4 regions of the Caballeronia grimmiae genome follow, and region 1 is predicted to be linked to each of the others. Evidence: predicted binding sites of a transcription regulator. Region 1 holds the regulator's gene; each other region holds the start of a gene.
The links. The regulator LexA, encoded in region 1, represses DNA repair genes until DNA is damaged. The targets are predictions, from matches to a motif close to ACTGTATNNNNATACAGT.

Region 1 (4,585 bases):
CGTTGCCGGCGATGAAAATAACCGATCCGTATTCGCCGAGCGCACGCGCGAACGCCAGCGCAAAGCCCGTCAGCAACGCGGGGAAAACCGACGGCAGCACGACCCGGCGAAACGTCAGCCAGCGCGTCGCGCCGAGACACGCGGCGGCCTCTTCCTGTTCGCGCTCGAACTCTTCGAGCACCGGCTGCACCGTGCGCACGACGAACGGCAAGCCGATGAACGTCAGCGCGACCAGCACGCCGAGCGGCGTGAACGCGACCTTGATGCCGAGCGGCGCGAGAAATTGCCCGATCCAGCCGTTGCCCGCATACACGGCCGCGAGCGAGATGCCCGCGACGGAAGTCGGCAGCGCGAACGGCAGATCGACGATGGCATCGACGATACGCTTGAACGGGAACGTATAGCGCACCAGCACCCACGCGACGAGAAAGCCGAACACCGCATTGATGAGCGCCCCGCCGAGCGCGGCGAAGAACGTCAGCCGGTACGACGCCAGCACGCGCGGCGACGTCACCGCGCGCACGAATTGCGCCCAGTCGAGCGTCGCCGTCTTGGCAAAGGTGGCTGCAAGCGGTATGAGCACGATAAGGCTCAGATACGCGAGCGTAATGCCGAGCGTCAGGCCGAAGCCCGGCAGCGCGCTTGGCTTGCGCAGGTTGAAAGTGCTCATGCGTGAATCATCCTGTTCCAGTGCGCCGGGGCGGGCGCTCGTTGCTGCATGTGCGTACAGCGGCGTCATGGCGCGCCGCTTGTCGTCGCTTCAATCGGCTCGATGCTCCATCATCGGGCCGCCCTGCTCATTGCCGTTACTGCGGCTGGTAGATCGAATCGAACACGCCGCCGTCCGCGAAGTGCGTCTTTTGCGCCTTCGTCCAGCCGCCGAAGGTATCGTCGATGGTGTAGAGCTTCAGCTTCGGAAACTGCTTGATGAGATCGGCCGGGACCGTTTTCGAGCGCGGACGATAAAAGTTGCGCGCCGCGATCTGCTGGCCTTCGTCGCTATACAGATACTTCAGATACGCCTCGGCGAGCTTGCGCGTGCCGTGCTTGTCGACGACCTTGTCGACCACCGCGACCGGCGGCTCGGCCAGAATGCTCACCGACGGCACGACGATCTCGAACTTGTCCGGGCCGAACTCCTTGAGCGACAGGAACGCCTCGTTCTCCCACGCGATCAGCACGTCGCCCTGCCCGCGCTGCACAAAGCTCGTCGTCGCGCCGCGTGCGCCCGAATCGAGCACGCCTGCGTTCTTGTAGAGCTTCGAGACGAAGTCCTTCGCGCTCTGCTCGTTGCCGCCCGGCTTGTGCTGCGCATACGCCCACGCGGCCAGATAGTTCCAGCGTGCGCCGCCCGAGGTCTTGGGGTTCGGCGTGACGATGGAGACGCCCGGCTTCGCCAGATCGTCCCAGTCCTTGATGTGCTTCGGATTACCCTTGCGCACGAGAAACACGATCGTCGATGTGTACGGCGACGCATTGTCCGGCAGGCGCTTCTGCCAGTCGCCGTTGACGAGTCCCTTGCCGGCGAGCGCGTCGATGTCGTAGGCCAGTGCGAGCGTGACGACATCGGCCTGAAGGCCATCGAGGACCGCGCGTGCCTGGCCGCCGGAACCGCCATGCGACTGCTTGAACGTGACGGTCTCGCCCGTCTCCGCCTTCCACTTCTTCGCAAACGCCTGGTTGAAATCCTGATATAGCTCGCGCGTCGGATCGTACGACACGTTCAGAAACGCGGTTTGAGCATGAGCGTGGACGCTGATGGCCGCCGTCGCCGCCGTCACCGCGAACGCCGCGAAGAGCTTTCTCGCCTTGGTCCCCAATCCCGCTTTCGTGCTTTGCATTCCCCGTTCTCCGTCTTATCCATTGACGGAATCAGTCTATCGGCGCGGCTATATGATTAGAAATAATCGTTTCTCATCTTTTTATATCGAATCGTGCTAACGGCGCTGTTGCTGCTGCGTTCCGCCTGCGAAGGCCAATTCCGGGCGCTTCCGCGACGAAGTTAAAGTAATGCTTGAAAAGCGCGAAATACTGTATAAAAATACAGTCATCTGTTCATCCATACAGCGCAGCAGGGGCCAGCCAGTGACTAGAACTTCAAAACTTACCGCTCGCCAGCAGGAAGTCTTCGAACTCTTGCAGCGCGCCATCGAGCGCACCGGCTTCCCGCCCACCCGCGCGGAGATTGCCGCGGAGCTTGGCTTCAGTTCGGCCAATTCCGCCGAGGAGCATCTTCGGGCGCTGGCGCGCAAAGGCGTGATCGAACTGGCGGCGGGATCGTCGCGCGGCATCCGGCTGATTGGCGAAGCCGTACAGCCGGACGAGTTGCCGCATCAGCTCACCTTGCCGCATCCGAGCATCATGCAGTTGTCGCTGCCGCTCGTCGGCCGGGTCGCAGCCGGCAGTCCGATCCTCGCGCAAGAGCACATCTCGCAGCATTACGCGTGCGACCCGGCGCTCTTTTCCAGCAAGCCGGACTATCTGCTGAAGGTGCGCGGGCTGTCCATGCGCGACGCCGGCATTCTCGATGGCGACCTGCTCGCGGTGCAGAAGCGCACGGAAGCGAAGGACGGGCAGATCGTCGTTGCGCGTCTGGGCGACGACGTCACCGTCAAGCGCTGGAAGCGTCATACGGACGGCGTCGAACTCATCGCGGAGAACCCGGACTACGAGAATATCTTCGTGCGCTCCGGCAGCGGTGAGTTCGCGCTCGAAGGCATTGCGGTCGGTCTGATCCGCTCGGGCGAGTTCTAGCGCGCCCGCTTCATCTCACGCCACGCACGACGCGGCGCGTTTCGAGTACATCAAAGCATGACGGCAGCCGTTCCCGGCTCGCCGCGGTGCGTCCTATCGCCTGGAGAGTCATCATGGAACGTTTTGCCCGTTTGTTGCCCTTCCGCCAGTTTGGCCGCCTGCGTCATCTGCGTGCATTGATTCCCTGCGGCGTCGCGGCGCGTCCGCATACCGAAGCCACGCCCGATCTGTTCGATGAAATGCCGGTGCTGCCGTCTCGCCAGCCGGCGTTCGCCCGCGTGTCGCTCGTGAAGACGGTTCATGCGGAACCGGCGCAGCGCGCGCCGGTACGGGTGTATCGCAGCGAATCGCGCGTCATCATGGTCGGCAAGATCAGCGAGGTGTCGCGCATGCTCGACCGCTGCATCGACGAGGAACGGGCGGGCGTGGCGGGCGGTTTTCTGGCGTGAGCGTCGCGGGTTGACCGGACGGCGGCTTCGGGATGGTTCTCGCGCCGGCGTGCTCAATCGGAGTTTGAACGACGCTCGTCGCCTAGAGGGTTATGCGAGAACTGTCACTCATCTTTGGTCGTGAGTGCAGTCAATGACGGTCTACGCCGGTGGTAGGGAACATCCATCGCGTCATGCCTCTGCAACTCATCTGCTGGAGTGAGCCAAAGATTTCCGAACCATCCAGTTGTTACTAGGCTATTCAGGCCTGGCGACTGCTTAAGTCTCAGCCCGGCGCAAAGCCGGAATCGGCTCACCGCGTCCTAACGCTGTGACGCATCAGTTGCACGAACTTGTCGGTGATCGACGGCAACGTTCTGCCTCGTTTCTTCACGATCGCAATCGACCGCACGAACGCTGGATCGTTGATCTCTTTGCTGACGAGCCCAGGTTCGGCGCGCACTTCTCGCGCGGTCTCGGGCAGGATCGTCACGCCCAGGCCCGCGCGCACCATCGCGACGGCGGTCATCATATACGTGGGTTCGCACGCAATAACGAGCGGCCCGCTCCACTGGCTAAGCGCGGCATCGACAACCGCGCGCACGCTTGTCCCCGGTGCGGTCAGCACGAGCGGAACCTGCGCGAGATCGCTCACGCCGATTCGACGCATGCTCGCGAACGGATGCTCGCCCGGACAAACGACGACGAGCCGGTCCACACCGGCATGCAGGACCTCAAGCATCGGGTCGAGCACGTCCCCCCCGGTGAGCCCGATATCAACTTCTTCCTCGCGCACGAGCGCGTTGACGGTGCTTGCTACGACGTCGCGAATCTGGAACGTGACGCGCGGCACATCGTGTTTCGTGCCGATGATTAATTCCGGCAACGCACTCGCCGCAAAAGTCGGCAGGCACGCGATGCGGATGGTGCCGCTCTCGCCTTCGCCCAGTGCGCGGGCGTCACGCAGCACGTTTTCCATGTCGCGCAGAGATTTGCGCAGCAGCGGCAAAAGCTCGCGGCCCGTCGTCGTCAGCGCGACATTGCGGCTGTTGCGATCGAACAGGCGCGCGCCGACCGCTTCTTCCAGCCGGCGTATCTGCACAGTAAGTGCGGGTTGCGACAGATGCAGCCGCTCGGCCGCCCGAGTGAAGCTTCCCGCCTCGGCCACGGCGACGAGTGCGCGAATATCGCGAAGATTGAGATCCATTATGGTTCGTGATAGCTGCGATCAAATCATTTCAATTGTGTGATCGCTGCTTCGAACTTACTCTGGGCCTCATCAAAAAACAAGATTCGGAGACAGACACATGCTGCCGTTACTCGGCCTCGCCACCATCGTCGTCCTGCTCGGGGCGATTCTTTCCAAACGCATGTCGCCGCTCGTGGCGCTGATCATCGTGCCG
Region 2 (4,585 bases), 840 kb from region 1:
CCGCGCGAGAGCCCGAACCACACGAGCACGATCGCGAGCGGAAGGATCACGAACTGCGGAAGAATCACGCCCTTGATGATGTCGTTGGCGAGCTGGCTGCGCTTGTCGAGCGTCTCGGCGACCTGCACGAGCACCGGCTGCCGGCTTTCGGGATCGCGTCCCGACGCGAGGCCGGGCAGATCGACGGTCGTGTACGCGACGCGGATGTCGTTGCCGCGCAGCACGTCGTCGCGAAATTCGACGATGCCCGGCTGCGGCCGGTCGTCCTCGTGCGGCAGCGGCATGTCGCGGTCGCCGCCGACGAGCTCGCCGCGCGTGCCGAGCACCTGAAAGAACACGCTGTCGACGTTGTCGGCGCGCAGGAAATCGCGCGTGGCGTCGGGCAGCCGCAATTCCGCGACGCCGTTGACCGGCTGAATCTGGCGGGCGAGCACATAGGCATCGGCTTCGAGCGCGCGGTCGAACGGACCGTTGGCGATCGACTTCGCGACGAGATACGTCACCGCGATGCTCATCGGCCAGAGAAGCAGAAGCGGCGCGAGCATCCAGTCGAGAATCTCGCCGAACAGCGAGCGCGGATGCGCCTCGTTGCCGGGCTCGAGCTCGTCGGGCGGGGCGAACGGATTGGCGTAGCGGGCGTCGCGCAGGGCGTCGGAATCGGCGGCGGTCGCGTCGATAGCCGCCGGCGAAGGCTGGCGCGGCGCTTCGCCTGCGCGTTCGGTGGAGGCGGGCGACGCCATGCGCGGCTTACTTATAGTGTTGGCTGGCGGCAGCCGGATCAGCCGGCGCCTTCGCATCGGGCGCGCTCGCGGCTTTTTCGAGCGTGTAGCCGAGTCCGCGCACCGTGATGATCCGCGCGCCGCTCGGCTCGATCTTCTTGCGCAGCCGATGCACGTAGACCTCGATCGCGTTGTTGCTCACTTCTTCGCCCCACTCGCAAAGATGATTGACGAGCTGCTCCTTCGACACGAGCCGGCCGATGCGCTGAAGCAACACTTCGAGCACGCCGAGCTCGCGCGCCGACAGGTCGATCACCTGATCCGCGATATGCGCGATGCGCCCGACCTGATCGAACGACAGCGATCCGTGCCTGACGACCGTTGGTCCGCCGCCCGCGCCGCGCCGCGTGAGCGCCCGCACGCGCGCTTCCAGTTCGTTGAGCGCGAAGGGTTTCGCCATATAGTCGTCCGCGCCGAGATCGAGGCCCTTTACGCGCTCGTCGACGCTGTCGGCGGCGGTCAGGATCAGGACCGGCATCTGCGAATTGCGCGCGCGCAGGCGGCGCAGCACTTCGAGACCGGGCATCAGCGGCAGGCCCAGATCGAGGATGAGCAGGTCGAAAGATTGCAGGGAAAGCGCGGTGTCAGCCTCGACGCCATGCTTCACATGGTCAACGGCGTATCCCGATTGGCGGAGTGATCGGACGAGGCCGTCCGCGAGTATGCTGTCGTCTTCGGCAATGAGGATTCGCATCGTCGGGGCCTGATGCGCGGGGCGCATCGCATTGCCGGCACCGCATTTCGCCCGGCGCGGCGGTCTCCAGGGTGTTATGCGGTTTTTGCACGGTTCGCTCGACGTGGAAAAACACCACGCCGCACGATCGGGCTTGCAAAAACTACTGTTTTTTTATACAGTGTCTGCGTTAGTGCAAAAGCGGGGCGAAGTATCGCTACGAGCCTGCGCGCACGCGTCTCAGACGCCGTTCATCATAGCAAAGGACGATTCATGGAAGAAAGCAAGAAAGGCCCGGCTGGAATGACTGCGGAAAAGAGCAAGGCGCTGGCCGCCGCGCTGTCGCAGATCGAAAAGCAATTCGGCAAAGGGTCGATCATGCGGCTCGGCGCAGGTGAGGCGGTCGAAGACATTCAGGTGGTCTCCACCGGCTCGCTCGGACTAGACATCGCGCTCGGCGTCGGCGGCTTGCCACGCGGTCGCGTGGTGGAAATCTACGGTCCGGAATCGTCGGGCAAGACCACGCTCACGCTGCAAGTGATCGCCGAGATGCAGAAGGTCGGCGGCACGGCCGCGTTCATCGACGCGGAACACGCGCTCGACGTGCAATACGCGCAGAAGCTCGGCGTGAACATTCAGGAACTGCTGATCTCGCAACCGGATACGGGCGAGCAAGCGCTGGAAATCGCGGATGCGCTCGTGCGCTCGGGTTCCATCGACATGATCGTCATCGACTCGGTCGCGGCGCTCGTGCCGAAGGCGGAAATCGAAGGCGAAATGGGCGACTCGCTGCCCGGTCTGCAAGCGCGTCTGATGTCGCAGGCGCTGCGTAAGCTCACGGGCACCATCAAGCGCACGAACTGCCTCGTGATCTTCATCAACCAGATCCGCATGAAGATCGGCGTGATGTTCGGCAATCCCGAAACCACCACGGGCGGTAACGCGCTGAAGTTCTATTCGTCGGTGCGCCTCGACATTCGCCGTATCGGTTCCATCAAGAAGAACGACGAAGTGATCGGCAACGAAACCCGCGTGAAGGTGGTGAAAAACAAGGTTTCGCCGCCGTTCCGTGAAGCCATCTTCGACATTTTGTACGGCGAAGGCATTTCGCGTCAGGGCGAGATTATCGACCTGGGCGTGCAGGCCAAGCTGGTCGACAAGGCGGGTGCGTGGTACAGCTACAAGGGCGATCGCATCGGGCAGGGCAAGGATAACGCGCGCGAATTCCTGCGCGAGAATCCTGACATCGCGCGCGAGATCGAAAACAAGATCCGCGAATCGCTGGGCGTGGCTGCGTTGGCTGATGCCGTCGCCACGGGCGCAGCGGTGTCGGGCGACGAATAAGCGTCCGACCTGCCGCCGATGCTCAAGCGCCGGTTCGGATCGAAGGCTGGCAACGCTCAGATCGGGCGCGGTGGTGCTGGAAGTTCGAACCGCGCTGGCGAGAACGATGAAGCAAGCGGTGAACTGAAGAGCGATCGCTCTTCATACGCCGCAGGCGGTGTCGATCAGCCGGAGGACGGCGCCGAAGCCGTCGATCGCTACGAACGAAGCAGCGAGCGCACCGGGGCATCGTCAAAGCGCGGCGGATTCATGTCGAGCAAGAAAGCACGCGCCGGCGCGAAGTCATTCGCGTCGGCGCGTCGCGTTTCTGAGGCTGCGGACGAGCACGTTGCGGGTTCAAGCGCAGCCGCGATTGATCAGCGCAAGCGGTCCGCTTCGATCAACCGTGACGAGCTTTACGGGCAGAGCGCGGCATCGGCGACCCGCGAACAAGACGATCGAGGCAGTCACGACGATCACGCCTCGGCGCAACCCGCGCAGCCCGATCGCGCTGCCCGCCTTCAGCAAGCGCGCTCACTATTGCAGCAAGCCACCGCACAGGCGGTCAGCCCTCCGCCTCGCGTTCAGCCGACGGCGGTCAGCACCGGCCAATTCGACGATCCCTTCGAAGAGGCCGACCCCTTCGAATCATTCGAGCAGTGCGCGCCGTCTCGTGCGCCCGCAGCTGAGACGGGTACCGTTAGTGAGCGTCCGATTCGGCGTCCACGTAAGGCTCGCAGCGCAACTAATCGACCGTCACCGCAACGCCTTCCCGCCGACGACGCATTCGAAGACTCCGAGCCGTTCGAACAATGCGCACCGCAAGCAGGAGTGGAACTTGAGTCCGCCTACAGCCGCTCCAGCGAACGCCAGCGCAAGGTGCCCAACGCCAATAATCCCCGTCAGCCGCAACGCTCGCTCAAAGGGCGCGCGCTAGGTTATCTCTCACGCCGCGAGTACAGCCGCGCGGAACTGTCGCGCAAACTACGGCCGTATGTCGAAGAAGCGGATTCCCTCGAAACGCTGCTCGACAGCCTCGAACGCGACGGCTGGCTGTCCAACGAGCGCTTCGTCGAAAGCGTCGTGCATCGCCGGGCGGCGCGCATGGGCGGCAGCCGCATCATCAATGAACTCAAGCGTCACGCGGTCGGCGACGCGCTCATCGGCGAAACAGCGGGAAAGCTCGCGGTAACCGAAACCGCCCGCGCCCAGGCGGTCTGGGAAAGAAAGTACGGTGTGTTGCCCGAGACGCCCGCCGAGCGCGCCAAGCAGGCGCGCTTCCTCGCGGCGCGCGGCTTCTCCGGCAGCACCATCGGCAAAATCCTGAAAGGCGGGGACGAGGACTGCGCCGACGAGTTCATCGACGACTGACAACGCGGTGATACAGCGCGGCGATACCACGCCGCGACACAGCGCGGTGACCCACGCAAAAGGCCGCCTGACTGCCCGCAGCGATTCCTCAGGCCATCCACGGCCCCCAATACTCGCTATGCTAAAATTCAACGGTTTCCCCGTTCCGGCTTTCGCCCCATGCCTCTTTCTCCGCCCGTTTCCCGACAGTTGCGCCATCGTCGCGCGATTCGGCTGGAAGCGTTCGAGCGGGATGACAAGCTATGGGACATCGAAGCCTGCTTAACCGATGAGAAGCCCCGCGACGTCCAGGTCGCGGCGGGCGTCCGGCCGAAAGGCCTGCCGATCCATGAACTCTGGCTGCGCATCACCATCGACCGCAAGCTCACCATCGTCGACGCCCAGGCGTCGTCCGACTGGGCGCCCTATGCCGGTCTTTGCGCAGAATCCAACTCGGCTT
Region 3 (4,585 bases), on a different replicon from region 1:
GACGATGCCGCGGTGGATGTCGTCCATCGCCCGCGCATGCAGCGTGAGCGCGACCCAGCAGCGTCCCTCGAACGTGCGCGCGAGCCATTCGACCTGCGCGTCGAGCCGTTCTTCTTTTGCCGGATACTCAGGCGACAGAATGACAAGACAGTCGGGCAAGCCCTTCAAATGGTCGTATGGCGCTTCCGGACGCGCCAAATCGTTCGGCGACAGCAGGTACGTGCCTTTCGACGTTCGCGTTCGCGCGAGCGTAATGAGTTCCGACAGGTTTCCATACCCGTTGCGGTTCATCGCGAGCGCGGTGAAGGCGAGGGCGGGCGTGCCGTCAGGATTCGTCAACTGGAAGTGCGCGCCGACGATCAGGCGGATGTTCGCTTCCTTCGCGGCAACGTGCGCGCGCACGATACCGGCGAGCGAGCATTCATCAGTGATGGCGATCGCGAGGTAGCCGAGCTGCTCCGCGCGCAGGATCAGTTCTTCGGCGTGCGAGGCGCCGCGCAAGAACGTGAAGTTGGAGAAGCACTGCAACTCGGCATAGCCGGGCAGCATCGACGAAAACACGTCCATCGCGTCACCCGAACAGGCCGTGCAAGAACCATCGAGGGTCCTCTTCGTCGCGGCTGCCGACGCGCTCTCGGTAGATCCAGTAGCAGCTGTGGTCGTCGGCTTCCGCGACGAAATAGTCGCGCGTGACGAGATCGCCTCCCCACCAACCCGCTTCTATGCGCTCGCCGGGGGAGACCGTACGTAGCGGACTGCCGTAGAAAGGACGGTGCTGGCGCGTCATCAACTGGATGGGCGTCTCCAGCAGCCACGAAGGGCGCGGCTGATCGCCGGGGAGCGAACAGCCTTTGACGTCGCTCGACACTGGCACCCAGTTCGATACGGTTTCGGGCCGATGGTCCGCGACAGGCGCCGCGCGCAACACGTTCTCGTGGCCAAGGCGTGCGACGAGCAATTCCATCAGCCGGTTATGGTCGGCGGCGCTGCCGCCCGGCTCCGGAAAGAGGGTATCGGAAGGCGGTTCCGCTGCCTCAACGTCATTCACTTCGACACGCACAGCGATGACCGCGGCCGCAAGCTCAACGCGTCCAAGCCGCTCCTTCAGCAAGCGAGTCAGGTGTTCCTCGTGCCACGTCGGCTCCGCGAGCGCGACCTCAATCGTCGTTGGCGGCAACGCCGCGCGCCCGCGTTCATGTTCGAGTTCGATCGAGAAACGCGTGAGCGCCAGTTGCTTGCTGGCGAGCCAACCCGTCAACTGCACGATGAGCCGCCGCGCGACAAAGAGCACGGCTTCCGCATGCTCGACGCGGTCGGGCAATTCGATCCGTGCGTTGAACGACGGCGGCGTCTGGACCCATTCGTAGAGTTCGGGCGCTTCGCCCACGGCGCGATCGAGCGTATCCAGCAGCGCGGTGCCACAGCGCTTCTTCAGTCCGGCGCGCGGCAAGCGCCGCAGGTCCGCAACGCTCGTGCATCCGAGACCGTCGAACCAGTCGGCGTAGCGTCGGGCTTCGAGGACCAACAGGGCGGGCAAGCGCGGCAACTGCCGCATCAGCGAGCGAATGGAAAGTCGATGACCGCCGCGATAACGCGCCATCAGCCACGCGCTTTGGCCGGTGGGCGCGACGCTCATCCGAGCGGTGAAACCGAAAGCCGCAAGCGATGTGCGGATCGCGCGTCTAAGCGCGCGCACGCCACCAAAGAGGCGCAAGCTCGCCGACACATCAACGAGAACTGTTTGCTCCTCAGCGATCGATACCTGCGGGCTGAACTGCATCAAGGCCGTGGCGACATCCGCGACGGCCTGCTGCTCTTTGATTTCGTCCTTGTCGTGGATGCGCGCGTCCGGCGCGAGTGTAAGGACGCCGCCCTTGCGCATGCCCATGCGGACACCGGCCTCGTGCGCTATATGATCGAGTGCGACCACACGCTCATGGTCGAGCACGACTAGGCCCGGACCGAAACCGGCCTCACTCGTGGACGACCAGTTCGGCTGGAAGACTTCTCGGCTGAGGTGCGGCAGATACACGCCGATCCACACTTGCATGGCGATTGAACAGGATAGGCGAATGGGTCAGTCCAACGACAAGCGGCTCGTCACGCACTGGGCCTCGGCGCTTCACAAACTCCAATGAAACGCTGTCACGCGCAGGGCGCACAGCAATGCGAAGCGGGGCAGGCGACGTGTCGCTCGCAGCAGCGAGCGGCCGCACCATGAAGAACAGCGACTCGCTCGTCTGCGCGGCGAGGTGCAGGCGGCGTAGCGCTTCCGGTCGCACATGGGTTTGCCAGAAGATCAGCGCGCCGAACGTCCCTGCGCGAAGGATCTGCTCACCCGCCCAAAGCGCATCGGCGGTCTTTTGAGCGCGCACGACGTGGATCGACGTCTCAGGCAGGCCCCAGTAGGCCGCCGCTTCGGGCTGAAAGCGGTGAGGGGGCTGCAGCAAAGCAATGCGCCGTTGGGCGACAGCCTTCAGCGCAGGCAACAGCAATCGCATTTCTCCAACGCCCGGCTGCTGCACCAACAAGTCCGTCAGCGCGCCTTTGGGCCAACCGCCGCCCGGCAGTTCTGCGGCGAGCGTCTCAGATCCACACGGCACAACATTCACGCGAGCAGACGCTAGTTGCGAGCCGCGCCAAATCGATGGATGAATGTCTTCGAGGGCTAACGCTCCCATGTTCAACCCCGTACTGTATGTTTGTACAGTAGTCTACACGATGCAGGTAGCGAAGGGTCCGGGGTTTAGGTCGGCAGGCCGGGTCAGATTTGGCCGGCGAAGGTAACTCTGTCGTTTTCTTGCATCAGTCGGGTAACTCCGTATCGAGTAGGTGTTACCGAAATTGGCGTTTCTCACAAGCAGCGCGCAACAGAAAAGAAGCTGCAAGCCGCATGCCACTGAGCAATGGGTAGCCGGCTGTGATGACAGAGACTAGTTATTTCGTGTACTACATCCACCGAAAAGAAGGAAAAATATCTTCCTTCGCGAACGATTGCGCGAGGTGCATTTGCTGTGGCAAACGATTACCGCGTGTAACAAGATGTTGCAAACTACTGACCGTAGTCAGACAATTTGCTCGCGCCCTGATGAACGGCGCCAACGAGCAAGCCGAACTCACTACCTGGTCCGCCGCCATGATCTACGCCTCCTGTGACCTTGGTTCGATCCGCGAATTGAACCTGTCGTACCTGATGCTCGCGCGACGCGTGCTGGCGTCGGATCGCGAGGCGGCACAGTCGCATTTGGGTCTGTCCGCGGAAATGGCAGATACGCTGCTCAAGCTCTCGCCCGCGCAAACCGAGAAGCTCGCGTCGTCGTCGCAGTTGCTGTGCTTTTTCCGCATGAGCGCCGATGCAATGCTCGCGGGCCTCGCTGGTCGCAGCAACGAAGCTTCGATCTCGACCGTCACGAATGACGCTCTGCTGGCGGCCTAATCATGACCACGACCACGTCCTCCAAGAGCCTTGCTGCCGAAGCTGCGCAAGTCATGCGCGCGATCACGCTGATCAAACTCGGCGCGCGCATGCAAGTGCTGGAGTCGGAGATCCCGACGCTTTCGCGGGATCGGCTGATTCGTCTGTATCGGGAAGTGAAGGGCGCATCGCCGCCCAAGGGCATGCTGCCGTTCTCCGAAGATTGGTATCTGACGTGGGCGCCGAACATCCACACCTCGATGTTTGCGAACGTCTACGCGTTCCTCGAAGCGAATGCCGGAGGGCTGGACCGTGTGGACCTGCTCACGCGCGCCTACGCGCTGTATGCGGAGCACTTCGAGATGAACGGTGAGGCGTTGCAGATGGACCTGACGCGCGCCTGGACGTTTATCCGTTTCAAGGACGCCGGCATTCTTCGCCTCGCGGGCTGCACGCGCTGCCACGGCAAGTTCGTCGCGCACGCACACGAGCCGTCGCATTCGATGGTTTGCGGCATCTGTCAGCCGCCGTCGCGCGCAGGCAAGACCAAGGCGGCCGCGAAAGCCGCGCTCGAGCGCAATGCCGCACTGCAGGCTCTGGCGGCCGGACGCTCGCCGCTATTGGCTGCGTGAGGCCTTCGGCACGTTGAAGAGCCGCAGCAGTTCATCCCGCACATCCGAGATGTCGAGCACATGCTGAGCGCGCGTGAGCGCCACGTACAGCAGCCGCATCTCGTCTTCATCCAGCGTCAACCGGCCGTCGACCAGCTTGAAGCGGAAGTCGTTGACGATCCGCACGCGTTTCCACTCCAGTCCCTTCGCACGATGGATGGTCGAGATGACGTAGTCAGCCTGGCCCTCCGGCGTCTGACGTTGCGCGAGCGCACGCAAGTAGTCCGTGCCGCGATCGTCGACGATCTCCACAACAGGCAGCAAATCGCGGCCGACGGCGCTACGCGCGAAAGCCTGCGCCTCTTTCCAGTTTTCGAAGAGCGACAGAGCGGTGGGCCGGAAAGCCCGTCTTCCGTTGAGCAACTGATCTGCGCCGTCGGCAAAGGCGATGATCTCGCTTGGATTCATGCGCAGAGTTGGGCGATGGCCCATTTCGATACCCGCCGCAAACTGCCAGATGGCCGTAGCGTTCTTTCGGCACAGCACCGCGTCCACCGGC
Region 4 (4,585 bases), on a different replicon from region 1:
GGGCGGAAACTTCCGTTCGATACAAGACCGAGAGCAGCGAAGGGGCGATGGATGGTGCATTCACGGGACGTTCAGTCATGGCAGGAACGGCGTGCCAACGGACGCGCCGCTCGACGGCACACCTCGCGCGGCGCTCACGCAATGATCGGAGACGTCGATCGCGACCCCATCGCATTGCTGCGAATCAGCAGCGAACGACGCGTCGCGACGTTGGTCCCGCTGCGCTACGGACGGATGCTCGCATCGCCGTTTGCGTTTTATCGCGGCAGCGCGATCGTGCAGGCGCACGATCTGGCCGGTACACCCGATAGCGGCATTCCGATCCAGATTTGCGGCGATTGCCATCTCGCCAACTTCGGCGGCTTCGCGACGCCCGAACGTACGCTCATCTTCGATCTCAATGACTTCGACGAGACCGCGCGCGGGCCTTGGGAGTGGGACCTCAAGCGCCTGATCGCGAGCTTCACCGTCGCAGGCAGACACTTGGGCATGGGCGACCTGGCCGCGGACGAACTCGCGTACCGGGCCGCCGAAAGCTATCAGCGGCACATGCGCGAGTACGCCGAGATGGGTGTGCTCGATCTCTGGTACGAGCGGATCACCTTTGCGCAACTGTACGGTCTGGTTCAGAGCGACGCGGCTCGACGCCGCATCCGTCGAAGTATCGAACGCGCGTCGCGCCGAACGCACGACACTGTGCTGCCGAAGCTCGCAGACAAACACAGCGATGGGTGGCGCATCCGCGATACGCCGCCAGCCGTGTTTCACATCCGCGGCAAGAGCACCCTGATCGACCGCGCAGACGAGTGGGCGGCGTTGTCGGGCGATCGGGCGACGCTTCTCGGGTCGCTGATGGCGGACTACATGACGTCCCTGACGCCGGAACGCGCGGCGCTGCTTTCGCAGTTCCAACTGCAGGACGTTGCGTTCAAGGTGGTCGGTGTCGGCAGCGTCGGCACGCGCTGTGTGGTGCTGCTCTTCACGGATCATCATGGCAGGCCGCTGTTCCTGCAGTTGAAGGAGGCGTCGACGTCGGTCGTCTCGCGCTACACGCGTCCACACGGAGCCGCTCCGGAAAACAAGCACGATGGTCAGCGCGTCGTGCACGGGCAACGCCTGATGCAGGCAGCCAGCGATCCGTTTCTCGGCTTCGCAACCGGTGCGCTCGGCCGCACGTTCTACATCCGTCAACTGCGCGACATGAAGCTTTCGGTTCAGATCGATACATTCGACGACGAGGCGCTGCGCAGTTACGCCGCGCTATGCGGCTGGGCGCTCGCCCGGGCGCACGCGAAGGCTAGCGGCCTTTCGCTGGAGATATCGGGCTATATTGGCAACGGCCCGCGTTTGCCGGAAGCGCTCGTGTCCTACGGCCGCGCTTACGCGGATCAGGTCGAGAAAGACTACGAGCGATTCCGCCGCGCATGCCGAACCGGGGAACTGCACGCGCGCACCGACGCCGATATGGCCGCCGACTTCGCCGTTTGATGACGTCGCTCGGCGGCTAGAACGCGCAATCGCACCGTACGACGCCTCAGTGTGCAGCGATGGAAAGTTTCGGTTTGCCCTGCCGGGCGGCGCATTCGTAGGCATCGACTGCAAACGCGAATACGGCAGGCAATGCATCGGACGATGCGACGTCGACGACATCGTCGGTCTCCGGGAACTGGAAACCGTCTGGCCGAGCGAAGAGTTCGCGCAGCGCGGCCTCGTGCCGCCCGGCGAACCCAAGGTCCGCAACGGCTTCGGCCTCGATCGCGTGCAGCAGCCGCCACGTAAGCGGCACGCCCTTCTCGATATAGCGCCCTGCAATCTGTCGCGTGATGCGCTCGAGGTCACGAACCGCGCGCTCGAACTGCTTCTTGCTGAGATGTTCGCCATTCGAATCCATAGTCACCCCTTCCAGCGGTCTCTTGATACTGTACAAATATACAGTACTAGCTCCGATGAAAATAGCGTCGCGCCGTTCGATCGCCGTGTATGTGCGATTCCGCCTACGTGCGATTCAGACATCTGCCGCTACGCGGATGCGCCCGGGAGGCGCATTCTAGAGCCATGCTTACGCGACATCCCGCGTCGACTATGCGGGCATCTTTAACGTAGCATCGCGCGCCGTCTCAGCGCGAAACGAAAGGAGAAACAGGATGAATAAGGACCAAGTCGAAGGCGTTGGCAAGCAGGTGAAGGGGAAAATCAACGAAGTCGTCGGTAATGCAACCGATGATCCGGCGCAGGAAGCCAAGGGCGACATGCAGCAAGCAGCCGGGAAGATCCAAAAGGGCGCGGGCGATGTCCGCGAGGATCTAAAGGACAGCGTGAAAAAGAACCCGTAATGGGTTAGCGAAGCGACAAACGTCGCTTTGCTTATAACGGGACGGCGGTGGCGTCCCGTTTTTACTTCTGGGCGGCGCACCGCTCGACTTGATGCGCATAAAGTTCCGTCGGCCGCAGCCCGGCAGTCAGCCGGCTCAACCGTGAATGACCACCAATAGCGCCTTTGCTTCTGACCTGCCCGCATTTCGGATGGCGTGTCCATCGTCTGCGGCGTAGCGTGCCGTCTCGCCTGACTTCAGACGTCGCGTCGTACCTGACGCCTCCACTTCTATTGTCCCGTTCAGGACCGTCACGTGTTCTCGCGTCCCCGGTTCGTGCGCGTTCGACTTCAGCGCGGCGCCCGCCTGCAAGGTGAGTTCGTACCATTCGAACTTGCCTGCCAGTTCGATCGGCCCCCAGACGCGCAATTGATACCCCCCGTTATCCCCACTCAGCGTCGGGATTTCGTGAGGACCGGCCACGCTAATCGCTTCCAGTGGCCGTTGTTGCGCGAACAACTGGTCGAGGCTGATGCCGAGGGCATTCGTCAGTCTCCACGCGACCGCTATGGTCGGGTTCGCCTTGTCGCGTTCGATTTCCGACAACATCGATTTGGACACACCTGCTGCCCGCGACAGGTCATCGAGCGTCAGTTTTCTTTCATTCCGCAACCGTTGAATCTGCTCGCCGACGCGCGGCGGCGCCGTCGCGGACGATGCTGGTTCTCCGGTCACGTGCGCGGAGCGAACGCTTGCCATGACTTCTTCGATCCTTTACAGTGTTCGGCATATCGGAAACGTGTTCGAAATATCGAACACGTTCAGTGCGATGCATGGACTATAACAGGGCTAGGGGCTGCACACCGGTTCCCGCAATCAAAGGATGCTGCTGATGAACGACCGATTTCTGAGACATTTGAGCGAGACCATCGACGAGATCCGCGCGGCCGGCTTTTACAAGACGGAACGCGTAATTGCGAGTCCGCAGTCGTCGGATATTCGGCTGGACAGCGGCGCAGAAGTGCTTAACTTCTGCGCAAACAACTATTTGGGACTTGCGGACGACCCACGTCTCGTCGAAGCCGCGAAGGCGGGGCTCGACGCGGACGGCTTCGGGATGGCGTCGGTGCGCTTCATCTGCGGTACACAGACAGTGCATAAGCAGCTGGAACGCGCGATCGCGGACTTTCTTGGAACCGACGACGCGATTCTTTACTCGAGTTGCTTCGACGCGAACGGTGGCCTGTTCGAAACGCTCATGACCGACGAAGACGCCATCATCAGCGATGAACTAAACCATGCGAGCATCATCGATGGCGTTCGTCTCTCGAAGGCTCGACGGCTGCGGTACAAGAACAACGATCTCGCCGACCTCGAAGCGCGTCTCAAGGAAGCCGATGCCGCAGGCGCGCGTTTCAAGCTGATTGCGACGGATGGCGTCTTCTCGATGGACGGCATCATCGCCGACCTCGCCGGCATATGCTATCTCGCCGACCGCTACGACGCGCTGGTGATGGTCGACGACTCGCACGCCGTTGGATTCATCGGCGAGAACGGACGAGGCACGCCGGAGCACTGCGGCGTGTTGGATCGCGTGGACATCATCACCGGCACGCTCGGAAAAGCGCTGGGCGGCGCATCGGGCGGCTACGTCGCGGCTCGCAAGGAAGTCGTCGAACTGCTGCGGCAGCGAAGCCGGCCATATCTTTTCTCGAACACGCTTGCGCCGAGCATCGCCGCGGCGTCGCTGAAAGTGCTCGAACTGCTCGCGAGCGACGAAGGCGCCGATTTGCGCGAGCGCGTCCGCGCGAACGGCGCGCGCTTTCGCCAAGCGATGACCTCCCTCGGCTTCGACCTCGTGCCCGGCGAGCATCCGATCATTCCCGTCATGCTGGGCGATGCGCAAGTCGCATCGAAAATGGCAGAGGCATTGCTCGACGAAGGCGTGTACGTGATCGGCTTTTCGTATCCTGTCGTACCGAAGGGACGCGCGCGCATCCGCACGCAAATGAGTGCGGCGCATACGCCCGAGCAAATCGATCGAGCGGTGGACGCGTTTGCGCGGGTGGGACGGGCGCAAGGCATCATTCGCTGAGGCCTTTATGCGCATAAAGTCGGCCGGCCTGACGGACGGCCAAAGTAGTGAACGAGCAACCTTCAGGAACGCCAGCATGAAAGCCCTTGCAAAACTCGAACGCGCCCCCGGCCTCACATTGACAGACGTACCGCGTCCCGGAGTTGGCCACAACGACGTCCTCATCCGCATCCGCAAG

Region 2: a site for LexA is predicted at 1,618-1,635, ahead of recA (recombinase RecA). Genes of this name have one in related genera too.
Region 3: a site for LexA is predicted at 2,694-2,711, ahead of imuA (translesion DNA synthesis-associated protein ImuA). Genes of this name have one in related genera too.
Region 4: a site for LexA is predicted at 1,919-1,936, ahead of LDZ21_RS19365 (DUF2471 family protein). Genes of this name have one in related genera too.

Annotation. Positions count from the first base shown of each region.
Region 1 covers NZ_CP084271.1:1,536,389-1,540,973, forward strand. Annotated here, with positions in the region: gene cysT (sulfate ABC transporter permease subunit CysT) at 1-670, opposite strand, end outside; gene LDZ21_RS07295 (sulfate ABC transporter substrate-binding protein) at 807-1,841, opposite strand; gene lexA (transcriptional repressor LexA) at 2,086-2,754, shown strand; gene LDZ21_RS07305 (hypothetical protein) at 2,868-3,203, shown strand; gene LDZ21_RS07310 (LysR family transcriptional regulator) at 3,496-4,389, opposite strand; gene LDZ21_RS07315 (CitMHS family transporter) at 4,490-4,585, shown strand, end outside.
Region 2 covers NZ_CP084271.1:2,379,142-2,383,726, reverse strand. Annotated here, with positions in the region: gene LDZ21_RS11435 (sensor histidine kinase) at 1-740, opposite strand, end outside; gene LDZ21_RS11430 (response regulator transcription factor) at 748-1,473, opposite strand; gene recA (recombinase RecA) at 1,726-2,796, shown strand; gene recX (recombination regulator RecX) at 3,607-4,146, shown strand; gene LDZ21_RS11415 (DUF2889 domain-containing protein) at 4,306-4,585, shown strand, end outside.
Region 3 covers NZ_CP084276.1:141,442-146,026, forward strand. Annotated here, with positions in the region: gene LDZ21_RS29145 (error-prone DNA polymerase) at 1-567, opposite strand, end outside; gene LDZ21_RS29150 (Y-family DNA polymerase) at 572-2,050, opposite strand; gene imuA (translesion DNA synthesis-associated protein ImuA) at 1,974-2,681, opposite strand; gene LDZ21_RS29160 (flagellar transcriptional regulator FlhD) at 3,089-3,436, shown strand; gene flhC (flagellar transcriptional regulator FlhC) at 3,439-4,047, shown strand; gene LDZ21_RS29170 (UvrD-helicase domain-containing protein) at 4,033-4,585, opposite strand, start outside.
Region 4 covers NZ_CP084272.1:1,217,481-1,222,065, reverse strand. Annotated here, with positions in the region: gene LDZ21_RS19370 (DUF2252 domain-containing protein) at 52-1,488, shown strand; gene LDZ21_RS19365 (DUF2471 family protein) at 1,535-1,891, opposite strand; gene LDZ21_RS19360 (CsbD family protein) at 2,145-2,333, shown strand; gene LDZ21_RS19355 (helix-turn-helix domain-containing protein) at 2,469-3,071, opposite strand; gene LDZ21_RS19350 (glycine C-acetyltransferase) at 3,205-4,407, shown strand; gene tdh (L-threonine 3-dehydrogenase) at 4,484-4,585, shown strand, end outside.